Regions from separate parts of the Burkholderia singularis genome, predicted to be linked through region 1. Evidence: predicted binding sites of a transcription regulator. Region 1 holds the regulator's gene; the other holds the start of a gene.

Region 1 (7,912 bases):
CGCTTCTTCGGCCGTCATTTTCAGCCAATAGACCGCACCACCTGTTTCAGGTGCCCGACTCAACCCGTCAGGCAATGCGGCGGGCAAGGTTTCGCCGAATGCATCGACATATTGCGCCGCGCGATATAGCGCGGCGACCGCACTCAACCGATGCCCTCGTTCGACGTGACGCCGATACGATGGAATTGCGAATGCCGCGAGCACCGCCACGATCGCAAGCGCGACAATCACTTCAATCAGCGAGAATCCGCGACAATTCGCGGCACCTTTCGTTGACGACATCGCCCCTCTGCACTAAGCCGGCCTACCTACGACTCGCCGCCACCGACGCTCGACCCGCCCGCGCTCGACAACGATCTGCAGTTGCAGCCACTCGCCCGTATCCCGCGTCGCGCCGATACCCCGTGCAGTCACGACATACGCGCGCGCACCGGGCCGCGCGGGCAGGCGCCACGCCTCGATCACACAGCTCGGCGCTTGTGCTGCATTAGGCCAATTTGGATATGGCGCGAATGCGCGGCTACCGTCGAACGCGCCTGGGCTTCGCCATTCGGCCGGCTCGCCGGCAGCGTCTTCCGCTGGCGCGGCATCGTGGGCGGCCGTGCCGTTCAGCAGCGCATCGGCGCAGGCATCGAGCGCCGCGTCGGCTGCATGAAAAGCAATCAACCGGCTGGCAAGACTCGTCGTGCGCCGCATTTCCGTCGCCGCGATTTCGAACCATGCGGACGACATCACGGCAAGCGAAGCCGTCACGGCCAGCACGCCCGGCAACGCGACGCCCCGCGAACGATATCCGCAACGCGCCCACCGCTTGGTTGCACAGCGCATGCGCCAGCATTCGGCGCTTACCGAAGTTCGGTTCGATGGCAATACAACCGCCGATGAAGCACTCATCCGTTCCTCCGATTGCGAACCGCAACATAACGGCGCAATACGAGCCTTGCTCGAGTATCCGTGGCCACCACTGCTCGTCCCGAACAGTCGACATAGCGCGCCGCACGGCCAGTCGGCCTTCCGCGCACCTCAATACAGACGGCAACGGCTGCGACGCTATCCCAGGCCGAAGCAGACAGCGCCGATGCATCAACCCACTCCGAGGCACCGCGCAACCGGTAACGCAACCACAATCGCTCGACACCTTCGACGAGTGGCTGCGCAAGCCCGCGCCTGCCGCTGCCTTCGCAATACAGCTCAGGCTCGCCCGTCGACGCGCTGACACGCGTGTAAAAGCGATTGACGATCAACGGTTTCGCATCAGCCGCACCGACACCCTGACCGAGGCAATCCGTCGCCTGGCCGGTTACCGTAAGCCACGTCGACACGCCGTCGCCAACGTAGCGCACGACGAGCCCGTCCGAGCCACTCGCAAGCGGATCGCATGCCGGCTGAGTATCCGCACCGACAGCCCGTGCCCGCACACATCCGAAGAGTCCAGGCGCCGGCAGCACATCGTGCGCATCAAGTGGCACGAAACCGGCCATCTGAATCTGCTGAGCGAGCAACACAAGCGCCGCTTGCGCCGAATCGCGCATCCGTGCGGCATCCGCCGCCGCCGCATACGCTGCCCGTTGGACGCGATAAAGCGACACCGCCGTTAGCAAAATCAGCAAACCGAGCGTCATCGCGACCATTGCCTCGATCAACGTATGGGCGCGCCAATGCGATATCCGATTCATCCGCCGCCCGCAGTCGCAAAGGCAAGCGCCACACATCGCACGCCGCCCGCCGTTACAAAAACCCCAGTGCAACTCGATGGACCTTCGGCTGCCGGCTGTGCACCGGCCCACTCGATTCGCAGCGTCGCCATGCCGCCGCCCGCGCCGACAAGCGCCAACTTGCCATGCGGCAACGCAGTCACCGCTGCTTGCCAGTCAATGCCCGCCGGTCCGACAGACCGGGCCGTTTCAGCCCAGGAATCGGCGAGAAGCCATGCCTGCTCGCGATATACGGCATCACGCTCGCTGCGTATCGCCGCAAGCAATGCGGCAATCACACTGAGCGCGGCCATCGCAAGCAGTGCCGACGCGACTGTCACCTCCACCAGCGAGCCGCCCCGCGTCATACGGCGGCGCTTCACGCCGGCGCTCCACAACCGCCCTCCGTGATCCGCACGCGGCCGCCCGACGCGATCCGCAAACAACGCAGCCAGCGCTCGCCGCGCCATACGCCCGATGCATCGTGTGGCGTAAATTCGAAACTCCGAAAACCGCCGATCACTTGTCCTGCCGGCGGCGTGAACACAATGTCGCCGCCCGCACCCGTCACGGCCACCTGCGAATCGCGCGCGAAACGCCGCAGCACGCGCGTACCGCGAGCGCCATCCGCAACGACCACCAACCAGCCGCACGACCAATCGGTCGCACTATCGTTACAGGGCCGGCCCGCCGCGATACATCCGGCTGCCGTGCCGGCCCGGCATAGCACGACGCGAGTGCCGAGTCTGAACGCTTCTGCACGCGCATAAGCCAACGCCGCGCCGAATATGCGAGCGCGCGCCTCGACCCGATCGCGCATTCGCGCTCCGGAGAGCGTCGATGCCGTCAACGTCGTGGCGAGCGCGATCAGCACAAGCACAACCATCAGCTCGATGAGCGTAAATCCCGCCGCTACCCGCCAGTTGCTGCCCGCCTGCATCGTGCGCCTCCGTCAATCCAATGCGTCGACTCTACCGGTACGTGCACATGCATACCATCTGCCGATTGGCCGAGTCGCGCGTCATGGCGACGCGAACGACAATCGTCCAGGCGAGCATGGTTGCCGCGCGATAAGCCCGGGCAATGCACACAAGAAACGGACGGATTACGGAATGAAAAAGGAAAGGAAATATGCAAGCTCAACGCTTGCGCGGCGGCTTCGCGGGCGCCGTGCGCCGGAATTCTTCGATCACGTCCGCGAACTCGGACACGTCCTCGAACCGCCGATAGACAGACGCGAAACGCACATAGGCAATCGTATCGAGAGCGCGCAGCTCGTTCATTACGAGTTCGCCGAGCCTTTCACTACGGACCTCGCGCTCGCCGGATGCGAGCAATTGATATTCGATGCGTGCGACCGCCGCGTCGATCGCGTCAGCCGCAACGGGACGCTTGCGCAGCGCCAGTTGCATGCTTGCGACGATCTTGCGGCGATCGAATTCGGTGCGGCTGCCATCTTTCTTCACAACGGCAGGCAACGCCAGCTCGACCCGCTCATACGTCGTGAAACGCTTATCGCAGGCCGAGCAGCGGCGGCGCCGGCGTATCGCGGCGCCGTCCTCCGACACGCGAGAATCCACTACTTGCGTGTCGTCGTGCCGGCAAAACGGGCAGCGCATGGCCGATCAGCGGTAAACCGGGAACCGCTTCGTCAGCTCGGCGACCTGTGCACGCACACGCGCGATCGTCGCTTCGTCCTCCGGATTCTCCAGCACGTCGGCGAGCAGATTACCCACGAGTTCGACCTCCTGCGGGCCAAAGCCGCGCGTCGTCATCGCCGGCGAGCCAAGACGGATACCGCTCGTCACGAACGGTTTTTCCGGATCATTCGGAATCGCATTCTTGTTGACCGTGATGTGCGCCGCGCCGAGCGCCGCTTCCGCCGCCTTGCCGGTAATGTTCTTCGCGCGCAGATCGACGAGCATCACGTGGCTTTCGGTACGGCCGGACACAATGCGCAGGCCGCGCTTTACGAGCGTGTCGGCCAGCACGCGTGCGTTCTCGACCACCTTCTGCTGATACGTCTTGAACTCAGGCGACAGCGCTTCCTTGAACGCCACGGCCTTCGCCGCGATCACATGCATCAGCGGGCCGCCCTGGATGCCCGGGAAGATCGCCGAATTGATCTGCTTCTCGTATTCGGCCTTCATCAGGATCACGCCGCCACGCGGGCCGCGCAGGCTTTTGTGCGTGGTCGTCGTGACGAAATCGGCGTGCGGCACCGGGTTCGGATAGACGCCCGCGGCAATCAGCCCCGCGTAGTGCGCCATGTCGACCATCAAGTAAGCGCCGACCGACTTCGCGATCTTCGCGAGACGCTCGAAATCGATCTTCAACGCGAACGCCGACGCGCCCGCGACGATCATCTTCGGCTTGTGCTCTTCAGCGAGCTTCTGCGCGGCGGCGTAGTCGATGTCCTCGCTTTCGTTCAGGCCATAGCTGACGACGTTGAACCACTTGCCCGACATGTTGACCGGCGAGCCATGCGTCAAATGGCCGCCGTGCGCAAGGCTCATCCCCATGATCGTGTCGCCCGGCTTGAGCATGGCGAAAAACACGCCCTGGTTCGCCTGCGAGCCGGAGTTCGGCTGCACGTTCGCGGCTTCGGCGCCGAAAAGCTGCTTCACACGATCGATCGCAAGCTGCTCGACGATGTCCACGTACTCGCAGCCGCCGTAATAGCGCTTGCCCGGATAGCCTTCCGCATATTTGTTGGTGAGCTGCGAGCCCTGCGCCGCCATCACGGCCGGGCTTGTGTAATTTTCCGAAGCGATCAGCTCGATATGCTCTTCCTGGCGAGTGTTCTCTTGCTGAATCGCTTGCCAAATTTCGGGGTCCACATTCGCAATGGTGCTCTGGGCTCTGTCAAACATACGGTTTCCGTTAAGTGTGTACAGGTTGACCGAAAATGGCCGAATATGTCGCCCGGCCAGCTCGACACGGTGGAGAGCCAGCTCGACGTAGCGGAGGATTCCGTGGAACGCGAGGCAGGACAGCCACCGGCGATGCGCACGCGACACGGCGCACAACGGCTGCCCAGGCGAACGGCAAAAGCGAACCCCGCGCTTCACGGTGGGACGCTCCACCTTGGCCCCGAAAGGCCTTATCGCCAGTCACGCAGGGAGATATTGAGCGCATTAGTTTATTGGATGCACGGTGAATAGGCAACCAAACGGAGCTTGCCGGACCATGCCGGCCAAAAAAAGGGGCAAATTGATTGGCACCGCCAGCCCGGTCTGCGCGGGGCGCGCGTCTGGCGCATCCCGGCCTTGTCGCACCGCCGCAATGCCAGTAGGCTAGCGTGTTCCACCAAGCAAGCGTCCCAAGCGTCCATCAAGGAGCAGCAGCAATGATCGTGTTCGTCACCGGCGCGTCGGCGGGTTTCGGCGCCGCCATCGCCCGGATCTTCGCCAAAGGCGGCCATCGCGTCGTCGCCACCGCGCGCCGCAAGGATCGTCTCGACGCGCTTGCCGCCGAGCTAGGCAACGCGCTTTTGCCGCTCGAACTCGACGTCCGCGACCGGGCGGCCGTCGAAGCCGTGCCGGCGTCGCTGCCCGCGGAGTTTGGCGCGATCGACGTGCTCGTCAATAACGCAGGCCTCGCGCTCGGCGTCGAGCCTGCGCACAAGGCAAGCCTCGACGAATGGCAAACGATGATCGACACGAACTGCTCGGGCCTCGTCGCGGTCACGCGCACACTGTTGCCGGGCATGATCGAGCGCGGCCGCGGCCATATCTTCAATCTCGGCTCGGTCGCGGGCAGCTATCCGTACCCCGGCGGCAACGTCTACGGCGCAACCAAGGCGTTTGTACGCCAGTTCAGTCTGAATTTGCGCGCGGATCTGGTCGGCACGCCGCTGCGTGTGACCGATATCGAGCCGGGCCTCTGCGGCGGCACCGAATTCTCGAACGTGCGCTATCGTGGTGACGACGCAAAGGCGGCAAATGTCTATGCGAACGTCGCCCCACTCACCGCGCAGGACATCGCCGACACGATCTACTGGATCGCCACCCGCCCCGCGCACGTAAACATCAACACGATCGAGATGATGCCGGTCGCGCAAGCCCCTGCCGGGCTGACCGTTCATCGGAGCTGAGCCGGGTCGAGCGCGCGGGGGCCCGCAAAGCCGCCCCGCGCGACGACATACCGTTACGAATCGAAATCGCCGTTCCGGTAGAATGCGCGCCATGATTGAGCCCACCCAACAGCCAGACGCAGCGCCAGACTTTGTGTGGCCCGTTCGCGTGTACTACGAGGATACCGATACCGGCGGCGTCGTCTATTACGCGAACTACCTGAAATTCTTCGAGCGCGCGCGCACCGAATGGCTGCGTGCGTGCGGCGTCGACCAACGGCGCGTCGCCGACGAGACGGGAGCGATCTTCGTCGTCTGCGATGCCGCGCTCAACTACCGCGCCCCGGCGCGGCTCGACGACGCGCTCACGATCACCTGCAAGATCGACCGGCTCGGCCATGCATCGGTGACGTTCACCCAACAGGCGTGGCGGGACGATATGCTCCTCGTCACCGCCAAGGTGAGAATTGCCTGCGTCGATCGCACCGTGTTCCGATCGAGCCTGATCCCGCCGCCCGTCTTCGAGGCGCTCAAGCGGGGGCCGGCCGCGCGCGGCCTGCGCGGCGGCGGTGTCAACGCCGAGCGCCCGGGTGCCGTTTAGACACTGCCGATGAACTTCACCCCCGTGACCCGCTACTAAGCTAGGTTCGGCGGGGTGCCTGCGGCGCGCCAAACCGAATGGCCCTGCAGCGCGCCGCCGGAATATTCCGGCCGGGCACCCTGGTCAGGCCCTCCCCGAAGGGGACGTTAATCAAACCTCTATGAACACTGCTCAAGACCTGTCGATCATCTCCCTCGTCCTCAATGCGAGCGTGCTCGCTCAGGCGGTGATGGGGCTCCTGCTCATCCTGTCGCTGATGTCGTGGACCTTCATTTTCCGCAAATGGTTTGCGATCCGCCGCGCCCGCGCGCAAACCGAGCGCTTCGAGCGCGACTTCTGGTCGGGCGGCGATCTGCAGGCGCTGTACCAGAGCGCGGCAAACAATCGTCACACGATCGGCGCGCTCGAGCGGATCTTCGAATCGGGGATGCGGGAATTCCTCAAAGCGAAGGAAAAGCGCCTGAGCGATCCGACACTCCTTCTCGATGGCGCCCGCCGAGCGATGCGCGCATCATTCCAGCGTGAAATGGACGTTCTCGAATCCAACCTGTCGTTCCTCGCGTCGGTCGGCTCGGTCAGCCCGTATATCGGTCTGTTCGGCACCGTCTGGGGGATCATGAACTCGTTCCGGGGGCTCGCGAACGTGCAACAAGCCACGCTCGCGAACGTCGCGCCCGGCATCGCCGAGGCGCTCGTCGCAACCGCGATCGGCCTGTTCGCCGCGATTCCGGCAGTCGTCGCGTATAACCGCTACGCGCACGATATCGACCGCCTCGCGATCCGCTTCGAGACGTTCATCGAAGAATTCTCGAACATCCTGCAGCGCCAAGCGCAATAAGGAGCACGCGATGGCCGGCACTCCCATTCGTTCCAGCATGCGCGGCGGCCGCTCGCGCCGCTCGATGGCCGACATCAACGTCGTGCCATACATCGACGTGATGCTCGTGCTGCTCGTCATTTTCATGGTCACGGCGCCGCTCGTCGCGCCGTCGATCGTCAATCTGCCGACCGTCGGCAATGCGGCGCCGCAGGATCAGACGCCGCCCGTCGTCGTCAACATCCGCGCCGACGGCAAAATAAGCGTTCGCTACAAGAGCGAATCGGGCGCGTCGCAGGAAGATGCGATGACGAAAGCCGAGCTTGACAGCTTCATCGTGTCGCGCCAAGCCGATCACCCGGATCAGCCGGTTGTGATCGCGGCGGACAAGACGGTTCAGTATGACGCGGTCATGTCGGTGATGTCCGATCTGAAGGCGCGCGGCGTGAAGCGCGTCGGCCTGCTCGTCAAATCGCAATGATGTCGAGCCAACCACGCGCCGCCTATCCGCACAAGCCGCCGCGCGAACGCGGCACCGGCCGCGCGTTCCTGCTCGCGGCGCTGATGCATGTTTTGCTCGCGCTCTTTCTTTATCACGGCATCCAGTGGCCAAACAGCACGCCCGCAGGCGCGCAGGCCGAGCTTTGGACCGAGATTCCGGACACATCCGTGCCGCGCCCCGCGCCACCCGTGAAGGCGGCCCCTGCTCCCGAGCCCGTCAAGAA
Region 2 (7,912 bases), 280 kb from region 1:
GGTTCACCGAGCCCAGGTTGCAGACGGCGATCTCGGTGTCGCTCGTGTTCAGCGTGATTTCGGTGCACAGGTTCGACGAGTGGACGACGCCGACGTGCTGTTGCGGCGAACGCACATTGCACGGGTCCTTGAACGTGATCCACGGGTGGCCGGTCTCGAAAAGCATCCCGAGCATCTTGCGCCAGAGCTGCTGCGCCGGAATCTTTTTAAACAGCTTGATCTCGCCGCGCGCGACCTTGTCCTCGTAGGCCAGGTAGGCCGCCTCGAACTCGGCGCCGAACTTGTCGTGCAGATCCGGGCAGGTCGACGGCGAGAACAGCGTCCAGTCCGCGCCTTCCATCACGCGCTTCATGAACAGATCGGGAATCCAGTTCGCCGTGTTCATGTCGTGCGTGCGGCGGCGATCGTCGCCGGTGTTCTTGCGCAGTTCGAGGAATTCCTCGATGTCGAGGTGCCACGATTCCAGATACGCGCAGACCGCGCCCTTGCGCTTGCCGCCTTGGTTCACTGCGACGGCCGTATCGTTGACGACCTTCAGGAACGGCACGACGCCCTGCGACTTGCCGTTCGTGCCCTTGATATGCGAACCGAGCGCGCGCACGCGGGTCCAGTCGTTGCCGAGGCCGCCCGCGAACTTCGACAGCAGCGCGTTTTCCTTCAGCGCTTCATAAATACCGTCGAGATCGTCGGCAACCGTCGTCAGATAGCACGACGACAATTGCGAGCGGCGGGTGCCCGAGTTGAACAGCGTCGGCGTCGAACTCATGAAATCGAAGCTCGACAGCACGTTGTAAAACTCGATCGCGCGCGCCTCGCGGTCGATCTCGTTGAGCGCAAGGCCCATCGCGACGCGCATGAAGAACGCCTGCGGCATTTCGATGCGCGTGCCGTCGACATGCAGGAAGTAGCGGTCGTACAACGTTTGCAGGCCGAGGTAGCCGAATTGCAGGTCGCGGTTCGCGTCGAGCGCCTCGCCCAGGCGCTTCAGGTCGAACTGCAACAGCTTGTCGTCGAGCAGCTCGGCTTGGACGCCGCGCTTGATGAACTGCGGGAAATATTCGACGTAGCGCGTTTCCATTTCCGCCTGCGTCACTTCCTCGCCGAGAATTTCGCGTCGAATCGTGTGCAGCAGGATGCGCGCCGTGACCTGGCTGTACGCCGGGTCCTTCTCGATCATCGTCCGCGCCGCCAGGATCGCCGAATCGTAGACCTGGGTCATCGGCACGCCGTCGTACAGGTTCTTCACCGTCTCCGCGACGATCGGCTCGGCGCTCACCGCATCGCCAAGCCCTGCGCACGCAGATACGACGAGCGCGCGCAGCGCGTTCAGGTCGAGCGGCCGGGTGACGCCGTTGTCCGTCACGTTGATGCCGCCGCCCCCTTCGTGCGCGTCGGCCGCCGCTTCGCTCTCGTGGGCGCGCTCGAGGTGGCGCTTCTCGCGGTACAGCACGTAAGCGCGCGCGACGTTGTGCTCGCCGCCGCGCATCAGCGCAAGCTCGACCTGATCCTGGATATCCTCGATATGGAACGTGCCGCCGTTCGGGCGGCTGCGCACGAGCGCGCGCACGACGGATTGCGTCAATTGCTCGACGAGTTCGCGCACGCGAGCCGACGCGGCACCTTGCCCGCCGTTGACGGCAAGAAACGCCTTCGTTACCGCGATCGCGATCTTCGTCGGCTCGAACGCCACCACGCTGCCATTGCGGCGGATCACCTTGTAATCGGCATACGTCGTCTGCGGCGCGAGCGCCGGCGCGCCTTGTGCGCTCCCGGCAAAAGAACGGCTCGCCGCGCCCTCGAATTGGGGCGTCGCGTTGTCGGTGGTTTGCATGGGCAAAGCTCCTGGTGTTGGGTGGTGCGAAAGGAGGTGTGGACGCAGCGCGCCGGATCGATCGCCGGATGCGCTGCACGAAGAATGTCGCGTTCGGCATGGCCGCCGGACGCCGCCGGGGGTCAAAATGCCCCCGATCGACACACTATATCTAGTGCAGTGCTGCTCGATTGGCACCAAGTATAGTGGAGGCATGCGGTAGCGCAAACGAAAAAATTTGCGCGGGACGTATTGACAAGCGCGTTATCGCAGACAGGGCAAGGAAAGAGGCAAGCCGGCGCGCGCGCGAAAAATTTCGGCGCGCGGGCTCAGCGCGGCTGATAGGGAAAACGCTGCGCCGCAAAGCCGGCGGCGGCGGCAAAACGCCGCCAGTCGAAGTGCGGCCCCGGATCGGTCTTGCGCGTGGGCGCGATGTCCGCATGCCCGGCAAACGCGTCGATTGGATACCGGGCGACGAGCGCGCGCGACAGCGCAGCGAGCGTCGCGTATTGCCGCTCGTCGAATGCAACGTCGTCCGTACCCTCGAGTTCGATGCCGATCGAAAAATCGTTGCAACGCTCCCGGCCGAGGAAGCTCGATGCGCCCGCGTGCCACGCACGCGCGTCACACGACGCGAACTGGATCAGCATGCCATCGCGCCGGATCAGGAAGTGCGCGGATACCCGCACGCCGCGCAGATGCGCGTCATAAAAAGGATGCGCGTCGCAATCGAGACGATTCTGGAACAGTTCGACGATCGCGTCGCCGCCGAACTCGCCGGGCGGCAGGCTGATGTTGTGGATCACGACGAGCGTCGGCATGACGCCCGCGGGCCGCTCGTCGACGTTCGGCGATGGTTCGCGCCGCGCGCCGGCCACCCAGCCGCCGGCATCGACCACCCAGCGCGACGCGTCGCTCATGACCGGCCGCGGCGGTTTGCGTGCGCGGCGTGACGCGCCGCGTGCTCCGGGCTGCAGAAATAGTCGCCGCCCGCCGCGACCGCGTCGCTCTTCGGCGCGTGCACGCCGCACTCGGCGCAGCGAACCATCGGCTCGGCCAGCGCGCCGCCGTCGGCGGCCGCGCCGCCCGCCGCGCCGCCGGATGCCGTGCCGGGGTCGTCGAAGCCGCCCGGGAACGGCGCGCGCGCGTTTCCGGGGAACGAGCCGCCGCGCGTCTGCACTTGGCGAATCTTTCTCGCGAGCCACGAACTCGCGAAAAACAACAGAATCAGGAGAAGGATTTGTCGCATCGAAAATCAGGCCATCAAACCACGGAACGGTGCAGCAGCACCTCGAGAACGAAACGGCTGCCGACATACGCAAGCAACAGCGCGACGAACGACGCCAGCACCCAGCGCGCGGCACCGCGGCCGCGCCAGCCGGATGTCTGGTGCGCCACGATGAGCCCGCCGAACATCAGCCAGGACAGCACCGCGAACACGGTCTTGTGATCGAGCTTGAGCGCCGGCGCGCCGATCTGCTCACTGAACAGGATGCCGGACACCAGCGTGAGCGTGAGCAGCACGAAACCCGCGCCGATCAGCCTGAACAGCAGCTTCTCGAGCGTCAGCAGCGGAGGCAGGGTATCGAGCCAGCCGGCAATCCAGCCGGCCGAGTCGCGCTGCAACGTGTGCAAGCGCCGTTCGACCATCAGCATCAGCACGGCATGCAGCGCGGCGATCGCAAAAAGACCATACGCGACATTCGCAATCAGGAAGTGCGCCTTGAAAAGCGGCGACGCAGCATACGGCAGCACGCGCACGCCGCCGAACACCAGCGGCAACAGCGACGCGACGCATGCAAGCGGCAGCACCAGCAGCCGCATCCCGTCGAGCGGAAAAAAGAAGCTCTCGATCCAGTAGATACCCGCGCCCAGCCAAAACATGGCCGACAACGCGAACGCGAAGCCGAACAACATCGCATCGCGCGGGAAGATCGTCATGTGCAGCAGCACCCCATGCGCGAGCAACGCGGCGCCCAGCAGCACGCGTCCGAATCCGCCGATCCCGGCGGCGGCAGGCTCGCGAGCTTGCGCGCCGACGGCAGGTCCGCTCACGACGAGCGGCTGCGCGCCGGCATGGCGCGCCCGCCCGCCGGCCACGGCGAGACCAGCGTATAAAAGCGCGGTAAGGGCATACAGTACAATATCCATGTTCGAAGTTTACACTAGGCCCCCTGCCCGCGACGGCCGGCTTTTCGCCCGACCCGCGCCGGTGGCTTCACTGTCCATCGCTCCCCATGCTCGACAATCTCACCCAACGGATGGCGCGCGTCGTCAAGACGCTGCGCGGCGAAGCCCGGCTCACCGAGGCGAATACCCAGGAGATGCTCCGCGAAGTGCGGCTCGCGCTGCTCGAAGCCGACGTCGCGCTGCCCGTCGTGCGCGAGTTCATCGCGAAGGTCAAGGAAAAAGCGCTCGGCGAGGACGTGATCGGCAGTCTGTCGCCCGGCCAGGCGCTCGTCGGCGTGGTCCAGAAGGAACTGATTGCCGTGATCGGCGGCGACTACGAAGGCAAGGCCGCCGAACTCGATCTCGCCGTCACGCCGCCCGCGATCATCCTGATGGCCGGCCTGCAAGGCGCCGGCAAGACGACGACCGCCGGCAAGCTCGCGAAGCTGCTGCGCGAGAAATACAAAAAGAAGGTGCTCACGGTGTCGTGCGACGTCTACCGTCCGGCCGCGATCGCGCAGCTCAAGACGGTGAGCGAGCAGGTCGGCGCCGATTTCTTCCCGTCGACACCGGAGCAGAAACCCGTCGATATCGGCCTTGCCGCCGTCGATTGGGCCAAGCGCCACTACCACGACGTGCTGATCGTCGATACCGCCGGGCGTCTGGGCATCGACGAGGCGATGATGCAGGAAATCACCGCGCTGCATGCGGCGCTCAAGCCGGTGGAGACGCTCTTCGTCGTCGACGCGATGCTCGGCCAGGACGCGGTGAACACCGCGAAGGCATTCAACGACGCGCTGCCGCTCACCGGCGTCGTGCTGACGAAGCTCGACGGCGACTCGCGCGGCGGCGCGGCGCTGTCGGTGCGTCACGTGACGGGCAAGCCGATCAAGTTCGTCGGTGTCGCAGAGAAACTCGACGGCCTGGAAATTTTCCACCCGGACCGGATGGCGAACCGTATTCTCGGCATGGGCGACATCCTCGCGCTCGTCGAGGAGGCGCAGCGCGGCGTGGATGTCAAGGAAGCGCAGAAACTTGCCGACAAGGTCAAAAAAGGCGGCGATTTCGATCTGAACGATTTCCGCGCGCAGATCTCGCAGATGAAGAAGATGGGTGGACTGTCGACGCTGATGGACAAGCTGCCCGCGCAGTTCCAGCAAGCCGCGGCGGGCGCCGACATGGGCCAGGCCGAAAAGCAGATCCGCCGGATGGAGGGCATCATCAATTCGATGACGCCCGCCGAGCGCGCGAAGCCCGAGATCATCAAGGCGACCCGCAAGCGCCGGATCGCGGCAGGCGCGGGCGTGCCGGTGCAGGAAGTCAACCGGATGCTGAATCAGTACGACCAGATGCGCACGATGATGAAAAAACTCAAAGGCGGAAACCTGCAGAAAATGATGCGCGGCATGAAAGGCATGATACCGGGCCTGCGCTGATGCGCGCTGCCCGGCGCACGGGTTTATGCTATTTGCCATGTGCGGGCGCGCGTCGCCCGCGTCCGTTTTACCCTAGTCCGTCCCCGACCGCTCGTCCGAACCCATGAATCGCGAAGAAGCCCTCCATATTTTCAAACACTCCGAAGAGATCGTCTCGGCCGACGCGGTCAGAGCGTCGATCGGCAAGATGGCCGACGACATCCGTGCGCAGATCGGCGACGCGTTTCCGCTCGTGCTGTCGGTAATGGGCGGCGCGGCGGTGTTCACGGGGATGCTGTTGCCGCACCTCGATTTTCCGCTCGAGTTCGATTACATCCACCTGACCCGCTACCGCAACACGACGCAAGGCAGCCCGGAAATGCATTGGCGGGTTGCGCCGCGCGAATCGGTGAAGGACCGGATCGTGCTCGTGCTCGACGACATCCTCGACGAAGGCGAAACGATGGCCGCGATCCGCGACCGCCTGCTCGAGATGGGTGCGCAGCAATTCCTGTCCGCCGTGCTGTGCGAGAAGATTCTGACGAAATCGAAGCCGCTGCATCCGGACTTCTGCGGCTTTACGGTGCCGGATCGCTATGTATTCGGCTGCGGGATGGACGCGAAAGGCTACTGGCGCAACCTGCCGGCGATCCGCGCGCTCACTGCCGGCGCGTGAGCGACGTTGCCGCGTGCTCGAAAGGCGCCGGCCCGATAAGCGGTTTAAGCGCGGCTTAAGCGGGCCGCCTCAAACGGGCCGCAATCGGCGCAAACGCCATTGAACCGCCGCTCCCTCGAAACGGCGCCGAACGCTTCCCCAAAAAAGCGGCTTCGCATTTCTCGCGAAGCCGTTTTTTTCGCCCATCGCCCGCGTCGTTCCGGACGATCAGACCGGCCGCCGCTCATCGGCCATTGGCCGCTACAACTGGTGCACGAACACCCGGACGCCCGCCATCATCATCTCGACCGAAATCGCCACGAGCACAAGCCCCATCAGCCGCTCGAACGCCATCACCGTCCGCTCGCCCAGCCACTGCTGAATTCGTTCGGCCATCACGAGCGTGACCGCGCAGACGAGCATCGTCACCGTCAGCGCGCCCGCCCATTCGAGCGTCTTGCCGGGAGCCTGCGAAGTCAGCAGCATCACCGTCGCAAGCGCCGACGGCCCCGCCAACGCAGGAATCGCGAGCGGCACGATAAACGGCTCGCCGCCCGCACGCGGATCATTGCCGAGCGCGCCGTCCGGATGCGGGAAGATCATCCGCAGTGCGATCAGAAACAGCACGATCCCGCCGCCGATCCGCAGCGACAAGTCCGTCAGGCTCATCATCCGCAAAAAGCGATCGCCCACGATCATGAAAAACAGCAGGATCACGAACGCGATCGCCACTTCTCGCAGGATCACCTTCACGCGCCGCTCGCCCGGCACGTCCTTGAGCGCGGCAATGAAAAGCGGGATGTTGCCGAGCGGATCGGTGATCAGGATGAGGAGCACCGTTGCCGACAGAAAATTCGACTCCAACGCGCGCCCCCTTGGCCGTCAGCGAGCGAGCGCCGCGCGCACCTTATCCGCGACCGCCGATGCGGCCGTGTCGGCCGGCAACAGCGTCGCTTCGGTGTCGCGCCGGCCCTGATACTCGAGCTTGCCTTCCTTCAACCCGCGCTCGCCGATCACGAGACGATGCGGCACGCCGATCAGTTCCCAGTCCGCGAACATCACGCCCGGACGCTCGCCGCGATCGTCGAGGATCACGTCGATGCCCGCTGCCGTCAGTTCCGCATACAGCTTATCGGCTGCTTCGCGCACGGCGTCGCTACGGTCATAGCCCATCGGGCACAGCACGACCTCGAACGGCGCAATCGCCTCGGGCCAGATGATGCCCTTGTCGTCGAAATTCTGCTCGATCGCCGCGCCCAGAATCCGCGTAATGCCGATCCCGTAGCAACCCATCATCATCGGCTGCGTCTTGCCAGCCTCGTCGATGAACGTCGCGCCCATCGCCTCGGAATACTTCGTGCCGAGCTGAAACACGTGTCCGACCTCGATCCCGCGACAGATGTCGAGCACGCCCTTGCCGTCCGGCGACGGATCGCCCGCCTTTGCGTCGCGGATATCGGCGATGACCGGCTCCGGCAGATCGCGGCCCCAATTCACGCCAGCAATGTGATAGTCGACCTCGTTCGCGCCGACGACAAAATCGCTCATGTTCGCCACCGTGCGATCGGCGACGACGCGCACCGGCTTCTTCGTGCCGATCGGGCCAAGATAGCCGGGCGGCGTGCCGAACCACTCGACGATTTCCGCCTCGGTCGCGAAGCGGTGCCCCGCGAGCCCCGGCAACTTCGACGCCTTGATCTCGTTCAAATCGTGATCGCCGCGCAGCATCAGCAGCCAAATAGTCGGCTCGGCGCCTTCGTTGTCGGTCGCAAGCACGATCGACTTGATCGTGCGTTCGAGCGGGATGTTCAGCAACGCGGCGACCGCCTCGCACTTCGCCTTGCCCGGCGTCGCCACCTTCGT

What was found. Region 1 encodes NrdR, which represses ribonucleotide reductase genes. Its sites were predicted from a motif close to CACNANATNTNGTG; they were not measured.
Region 2: a site for NrdR is predicted at 1,975-1,988, ahead of AQ611_RS03915 (ribonucleoside-diphosphate reductase subunit alpha). Genes of this name have one in related genera too.

Annotation. Positions count from the first base shown of each region.
Region 1 is NZ_CP013448.1:1,132,675-1,140,586, reverse strand. It holds gene AQ611_RS05220 (prepilin-type N-terminal cleavage/methylation domain-containing protein) at 1-282, opposite strand, end outside; gene AQ611_RS05215 (hypothetical protein) at 295-828, opposite strand; gene AQ611_RS05210 (PilW family protein) at 891-1,676, opposite strand; gene AQ611_RS05205 (type IV pilus modification PilV family protein) at 1,673-2,077, opposite strand; gene AQ611_RS05200 (type II secretion system protein) at 2,074-2,634, opposite strand; gene nrdR (transcriptional regulator NrdR) at 2,834-3,313, opposite strand; gene glyA (serine hydroxymethyltransferase) at 3,320-4,567, opposite strand; ZMP/ZTP riboswitch at 4,722-4,821, opposite strand; gene AQ611_RS05185 (SDR family oxidoreductase) at 5,044-5,790, shown strand; gene ybgC (tol-pal system-associated acyl-CoA thioesterase) at 5,873-6,370, shown strand; gene tolQ (protein TolQ) at 6,531-7,208, shown strand; gene tolR (protein TolR) at 7,219-7,668, shown strand; gene tolA (cell envelope integrity protein TolA) at 7,665-7,912, shown strand, end outside.
Region 2 is NZ_CP013448.1:850,050-857,961, reverse strand. It holds gene AQ611_RS03915 (ribonucleoside-diphosphate reductase subunit alpha) at 1-1,831, opposite strand, end outside; gene ampD (1,6-anhydro-N-acetylmuramyl-L-alanine amidase AmpD) at 2,140-2,730, opposite strand; gene AQ611_RS03905 (PP0621 family protein) at 2,727-3,059, opposite strand; gene AQ611_RS03900 (cytochrome C assembly family protein) at 3,074-3,961, opposite strand; gene ffh (signal recognition particle protein) at 4,048-5,415, shown strand; gene AQ611_RS03890 (hypoxanthine-guanine phosphoribosyltransferase) at 5,519-6,070, shown strand; gene AQ611_RS03885 (MarC family protein) at 6,311-6,913, opposite strand; gene AQ611_RS03880 (proline--tRNA ligase) at 6,932-7,912, opposite strand, start outside.